2 regions of the Nocardioides sp. Soil777 genome follow, and region 1 is predicted to be linked to the other one. Evidence: riboswitches for the same ligand, from Rfam matches in the RefSeq annotation. Region 1 holds a riboswitch; the other holds the start of a gene.
What was found. Region 1 has a riboswitch for cobalamin ahead of ASG88_RS04500 (ribonucleoside-diphosphate reductase subunit alpha). Riboswitches for the same ligand answer to the same signal wherever they lie in the genome.
Positions count from the first base shown of each region.

Region 2: another riboswitch for cobalamin. It lies ahead of ASG88_RS06895 (ABC transporter substrate-binding protein); the one in region 1 lies ahead of ASG88_RS04500 (ribonucleoside-diphosphate reductase subunit alpha).

Region 1 covers NZ_LMSN01000003.1:28,706-32,103, forward strand. Annotated here, with positions in the region: gene ASG88_RS04500 (ribonucleoside-diphosphate reductase subunit alpha) at 1-1,279, opposite strand, end outside; cobalamin riboswitch at 1,413-1,638, opposite strand; gene ASG88_RS04505 (hypothetical protein) at 1,779-2,180, shown strand; gene ASG88_RS04510 (sensor histidine kinase) at 2,231-3,398, shown strand, end outside.
Region 2 covers NZ_LMSN01000009.1:9,526-12,923, reverse strand. Annotated here, with positions in the region: gene ASG88_RS06905 (histidine phosphatase family protein) at 1-323, opposite strand, end outside; gene ASG88_RS06900 (aminotransferase class I/II-fold pyridoxal phosphate-dependent enzyme) at 422-1,339, shown strand; cobalamin riboswitch at 1,333-1,469, shown strand; gene ASG88_RS06895 (ABC transporter substrate-binding protein) at 1,550-2,488, shown strand; gene ASG88_RS06890 (FecCD family ABC transporter permease) at 2,590-3,398, shown strand, end outside.

The sequences.
Region 1 (3,398 bases):
CACCGGGGGTGTCCCGGGTCTGGTTGCACGTGCGGTTGGAGGCGTCCTTGAAGGTCATCCAGCCGTTGCCGGTCTGCGCGAGGGTGCGCATCATCCGCGCGTAGAGGTCACGCGCCTGCACCTGCCGCACGAAGCGGCCCTCCGCCTCCGCGGCGCGGTAGGCCTCGTCGAACGCGGCTCCCCACAGGTCGGGCAGCTCCGGCGCGGCGTCGGGGTCGATGAGCGACCAGACCTCGTCGGCCTCCACCCGGCGCATGAACTCGTCCGGCACCCAGTGGGCGAGGTTGAGGTTATGGGTGCGACGCGCGTCCTCGCCGGTGTTGTCGCGCAGCTCGAGGAACTCCTCCACGTCGGGGTGCCACGGCTCGAGGTAGACGCAGGCGGCGCCCTTGCGGCGACCGCCCTGGTTGACCGCGGCGACCGACGCGTCGAGGGTGCGCAGGAACGGCACGATGCCGTTGGACTGCCCGTTGGTGCCCCGGATCAGCGCGCCACGCGAGCGCACCCGGCTGAAGGACAGCCCGATGCCGCCGGCGAACTTCGACAGCTTGGCCACCTGCGCGTAGCGCGAGTAGATCGAGTCGAGGTCGTCACGGGGACTGTCCACGAGGTAGCACGAGGACATCTGGGAGTGCCGGGTGCCCGAGTTGAAGAGCGTCGGCGACGACGGCAGGTAGGCCAGCCTCGACATCAACCGGTAGAACTCGATGGCCTCGCCGGGGGAGCGGGCCAGGCCGCAGGCCACCCGGAGCAGGAAGTACTGCGGCGTCTCGACGACCAGGCGGGCCGAGGGGTGCCGCAGCAGGTAGCGGTCGTAGACCGTGCGGAGCCCGAAGTACTCGAAGCGGCGATCGGCGTCCCGGTCGATCGCGAAGTCCAGCTTGCGGGCGTTGTCCTTGACGAACGCCGCGGTCTCGTCGCCGATCAGCCCCTCGGCATGGCCCAGGGCCACCGACTGGCTGAACGACGCGACGCCCTGGTTGCGCACCTCCTTGTCGATGAAGCCGGACAGGAGCCGGGCGGCGAGCTGGCTGTACTGCGGCTCCTCGCCGATCATCTCGGCGGCGGTCTGGATGGACAGCCGGTCGAGCTCGGCGGTCGTGGCGCCGTCGTACAGGCCACTGATGGTGCGGGTGGCGACCCGCATGGGGTCGACCTCGGACAGGTCGTCGCTGCACCGGTCGACGGCGCGAACGATCTTGTTGACGTCGACGGGCTCGTCGTCGCCGTTCCTCTTGCGGACCTGCATCCCGGTGCGCAGGTCGGTGGTGACCGTCATTCTCTCTCCTCGCGAGACGGACTCTGGATGGTCCGGGCGCGCGAGGGGGTGACGGTGGAGCGCGACGTACGCCGGGTGGGCGCAGCGTCGTACCTGCCGTCAGCCGTCCCGCGCGGCATCGGACCGCCACACCCGACGGGTGCGGCGCGCTGGCAGGTCTTCGGACTCGCGGGCGCGTCTCGCGGCTCTCACCGGTCGACCCCTACCGGCCGTCGCTTCCCAGGTCGATCGCTCGACCCAGTGCGTGTGACGGCTGTCGTTCCCACTCACCGCTGCGGGGCAGTCCCGGACTCACACCGGGTTCCCTCTTGCCTCGCGACGTCTGGCTGACGCCGCGAACCAGCTGCGTCGCACACCATATGTAGGGCTTGCGAGGAAGTGGGGGACCACATCTTGTGTCGGCGTGTTTCCCTCGTCGGGGTGGTCGTAGTACCACCGGACGATGGCGGCGCGCCGGTGCGCGGACGATGCTGGAGGCTCGCCGACGAGGAGACCCGCGATGACGAAGCTGCCCACCCGACTGGCCACGGCCGTGGCCGTGACGGCGACGGTCGGTGCGTCCGTGCTGCCGGTCGGCACGGCGCGCGCCCTCGACCGGGACGACGACCGCGTGGAGCGCCGGGGCTTCTGCACCAACGGGGCCCGGTGGGACATCCGGGCCGAGTCCGACGACGGACGGATCGAGGTGGACGCGGAGATCGACACCTCGCGCACCGGTCGGCGGTGGGCCTGGGTGCTCAAGCACAACGGCAGCGTCTCGGCGCGCGGCACCTCGCGGACCCGGGCGCCGAGCGGCTCGTTCGAGGTGGAGCGCTACTCCATCGACCTGTCCGGCACCGACACGTTCCGCTTCCGCGCCAGCCGCAAGGGCGCCAGGTGCGTCGCGACGATCAGCTGGTGACACCGGTTCCGCGCATGGCGGAGACCGTTCCTCGCCATACTGGGCGGACCATGTCCCGGTCCCGGTGGCGCGTCCTGCGGAGCCCGGTGGCGCTGTTCCTGGCCGTCGGGCTGCTGGCGCTGGCCGCGATCGTGGTCGGGGCCCGCCTCCTCGCCTCCGATGCGGCCCACGAGGAGGCGCTCTCCGACGCCCGGGCCACGACCAGCCTGCTCGCCCACTCGGTCGCCCAGCCGGCCCTGCCTCGGGGCCTGTCCGCCGGCGACCCGGGAGCGCTCGACCGCTTCGACCGGCTCGCGACGCAGCGCCTGCTGGTCGGCGACGTACGACGCGTCAAGCTGTGGGCCGCCGACGGCACCATCGTCTACTCCGACGACGTCCGGCTGATCGGCGAGCGCTTCGCGCTGGACGAGGAGGAGCTGGACATCCTGCGCCACGGCGGCTCCGACGCCGAGGTCTCCGAGCTGGACGAGCCGGAGAACCGCTACGAGCGGGGCGGACCGGCGCTGGTCGAGGTCTACACCCAGGTCATGACGCCGGAGGGGGAGCCCCTGCTCTTCGAGGCGTACTTCACACTGGCCCGGATCGAGGACCGCCAGTCCGAGGTCATCGCGCCCTTCCAGCAGATCACGCTCGGTGCGCTGGCACTCCTCGTCGCGGTGGCGACGGCCCTGCTCCTGGTGCTCACCCGACGGGTCACGCGGGCCGCCGCGGATCGCGAGCGGCTGCTCCGCGGTGCGGCGACCGCGTCGGCGGCGGAGCGCCGTCGGATCGCCCGCGACCTCCACGACGGGGTCGTCCAGGACCTGGCCGGGTCGGCGTTCGCCGTCTCGGCGCTCGCCCGCGAGCAGGACGGCCCGGCCCGCACCACGCTGCTCGACACCGCCCGGTCGCTGCGGGGGAGCCTGCGCTCCCTGCGGTCGCTGCTGGTCGAGATCCACCCCCCGGACCTGACCGCCGCCACGCTGCCGGCCGCGTTGGACGACCTGTGCGCACCGGTCACCGCTGCTGGCGTCGCGGTCGACGTGCACGTCGGCGACCTCGGTCCCGTCGGCGAGCAGGAGGCGACGCTGGTGTGGCGGGTGGCCCAGGAGGCGGTGCGCAACACCCTGCGGCACGCCCGGGCGACGGCGATGGAGGTGGACCTGCACCGGGAGGGACGTGCGCTCGTGCTCACCGTGGAGGACGACGGCATCGGGTTCGACCCCGCGACGGTCGACG
Region 2 (3,398 bases), on a different contig from region 1:
GCCTCCGCGGCGGCCCAGGTCTCGTCGTACCCGCGTCCCTCGAGCGTGCCGAGGTGCTGCTCTCGCAAGCGGGTCTCGAGCATCACCGGCGCCCGGAGCGCCTTGCCAGCAACCGTGGCGGTCTCGACGGCGCGCACCAGGTCGCTGGTGAGGATCCGGGCGACCGGTCGGCCGGCCAGATCCGTGCCGATCAGCGATGCGGCTCGCGCGGCCTGCTCGCGCCCGAGGGACGTCAGCCGCGGGTGGGAGGTCTGTCCCTGGGTCAACCGCAGGACGTTCCACTCCGACTCGCCGTGGCGGACGAGGTAGACCGGGGGAGTCACGGCGTTGATCCTCCCGTACGTCTCGGATCGCTCGTGGTGCAGGGCACCGGGTCGGGCGGACGACGGGGACCAGCGAGTCGTGTCAGTAGGCTCGCCGGGTGCCCGAGTCCACTCCTGCTCTGCCCGCCGCAGGCGCGCACGGCGGTGACGGGCCAGCAGTGGCCCGCGCGCTGGGGCTCGATCCGGGCGATCTGCTTGACCTCTCGCAGAATCTGAATCCGTTCGCCGCTGACGTGTCCACGCTGGTCACTCGGCATCTGGACACGCTCGGCCACTACCCCGACGACCGCCCCGCGACTCGGCTCCTGGCGCAGGCGATGGAGGTGGATCCATCGAGGTTGCTGTTGACCAACGGCGGGAGCGAGGCGATCGCACTGCTCATCGCCGAGTACGGCGGGCAGGTGCTCGGCGAGCCGGAGTTCGCGCTGCACCCTCGGGGTGACGACGGACCCGTGTGGCGCAGCAACCCGCACAGCCCGACCGGGCGCCTGGCCGGCCCCGAGGATCACGCCGACATCTGGGATGAGGCGTTTCATGCGCTGGCCACCGGCCACTGGAGTGCAGGGCGCAGTGGCTTGGTGGTCGGTTCCCTCACCAAGACGTTTGCCTGCCCGGGGCTGCGGCTCGGCTACGTGCTCGTCGAGGACCCGGGCGATCTGGCCCGGGTCCGTCGCCACCAACCACACTGGTCGACCAGCGCGCTCGCGCTGGCGGTGCTGCCGGACCTGCTCGAGTCCGCAGACCTCCCGAAGTGGTCGGCGCAGATCAGCGAGGCTCGGGAGGATCTGGTGGGGCTGCTGCGCGGCTACGACCTCGAGGTCACTAACGCCGCTGCCCCCTGGGTGCTGGTCGATCGGCCGGGACTGCGTGAAGCCCTTGCCCCACGCGGAGTCCTGGTCCGTGACTGCACCAGTTTCGGCATGCCCGGCGTCGCGCGCATCGCCGTACCGCATCCGGATCAGCTGGCCCGACTCGATCGGGCACTCGTCCGCGCCCTGGACCCCTTGGTGCTCTGAGCTTTCCCTGGGTCTAGCCTTCGCAGGCGTCCTGAAGACGAAGTCCGGTGAGAGTCCGGCACTGTCCCGCAACGGTGAAGCCACCAGAACCTGGTGGACAAGTCCGGTCGACCTTCCCGACGTGAACCGCATCGCCCTCGAGGACAGGGGTGGGTTTCGTCCGGCAACGTGTCGTGCGATCGCTTCCTCCTCGACCCATCAGGAGGAAAGTTGAAACAGATTCGCAAGCTGCCCGTCGCGCTGGCCCTGGCCACCTCGCTCACCATCGCTGGCTGCGGTGACGGCAACACCAGTCCGTCCGGGGACGTCAGTCCGCCCGTCTCGTCGGCTGACTTCCCGGTGACCGTCGATGCCGTCAACGGCGAGGTCGTCCTCGAGAAGCAGCCCGAGCGCATCGTCTCGCTCTCGCCCTCGGCCACCGAGATCCTGTTTGCGATCGGGGCGGGGGATCAGGTGGTCGCCGCCGACGACTACTCGACCTACCCCGCCCAGGCGCCGACCACAAAGCTGTCGGCGTACGACCCGAACGTGGAGGCGATCGCCGGCTACGCGCCCGACCTCGTGGTGATCGCCAACGACACCAACGGCATCGTCGGGGCACTGGCCAAGCTCGACATTCCGACCATCGTCAGCCCGGCTCCGGCCACCATCGATGAGGGCTATGACGGCGTCGCGGCACTCGGCCTGGCCACCGGTCACGTCGACGAGACCGCGACGGTGGTCGCCGACATGCGGGCCGCCGTCGACGACGCGCTGGACGCAGCTCCACAAGAAGGCCTGCGGGTGTACCACGAGCTCGACGAGACGTTCTATGCCGCGAGCTCGAACAGCTTCATCGGCTCGGTGTACGACGCGCTCGGTGCGACCAACATCGCGGACCCGGCGGACAAGCCGAAGAGTGGCTACCCGCAGGTCACCGAAGAGGCGATCATCGCCGCCGACCCCGAGCTGATCGTGATCACCGACCAGGTCAGCTACACCGCCGACGACGTGGCGAGCCGACCCGGGTGGGAGGACGTCAGTGCCGTCAAGAACGGCAACATCGTCACCGTCGATGCCGACATCTCCTCGCGCTGGGGACCCCGGTTGCCGCAGCTGGTCGAGTCGATCGCCGACGCGCTGGCCTCGGTGAAGACACCGGTCGGCTGAGCGTGCTCTCCGACACCACTGCGGCAGCGACATCTCCGTTGGCCGACCACGAGGCACCCCCCGCGGTGATCCGTGCGGCTGATCGCGCCTACCGGTTGCCCGTGCGCGCGCTGCTGGTCTCGCTGACCCTGCTCGTGATCGCGGGCCTGGTCAGCGTCACCCAGGGCGCCGCCGGACTGCCGGTGTCCGGAGTGGTGTCGGAGCTGCTCGACGCGTTGCCCGGGGTCGAGGTCGACTCCGGCCTGACCACGTCGCAGGAGGCGATCTTGTGGTCGATCCGGTTGCCCCGTGCGGCGCTGAGCATGTTGGTCGGAGCGGCACTCGGGATGGCCGGGGCGGCGTACCAGGGGGTGTTCCGCAACCCTCTCGCGGACCCCTACCTGCTCGGGGTCTCGGCGGGGGCGGGACTCGGGGCAGTGCTCGCGCTGGGCTTCGACCTGGACCTGAGCTTCGGGCCCTTCAGCGCGGTCCCCGCCGCCGCGTTCGCGGGCGCACTGCTGGCCGTGAGCGGGTCGGCACTGATCGCCCGCGGCTCGTTCTCGTCGGCCGCCACCTTGCTGCTCTCCGGCGTGGCGATGGCGGCGCTGTTCTCGGCAGCCCAGACCTATGCGTTGCAGCAGCTCGACGAGTCCAGGGCGCGAGAGGCGCTGAGCTGGCTGTTCGGGCAGCTCAGCACGGACGGCTGGGACCAGGTCTTGTTGCTGCTGCCCTACGTCGGGCTCTCCGCAGTGGTGCTGCTGGCCTACGCCCGTCACCTGGATGTGCTCCGGCTCGGAGACGACGAAGCAAGAGCGCTCGGCCTCAAGCCGGCCCGCACCCGGTTGTTCGTGATCGTCGCGGCCACCTTGATGACGGCTGCCGCGGTCTCGGTCAGCGGCCTGATCGCCTTCGTCGGACTCGTGGTGCCGCA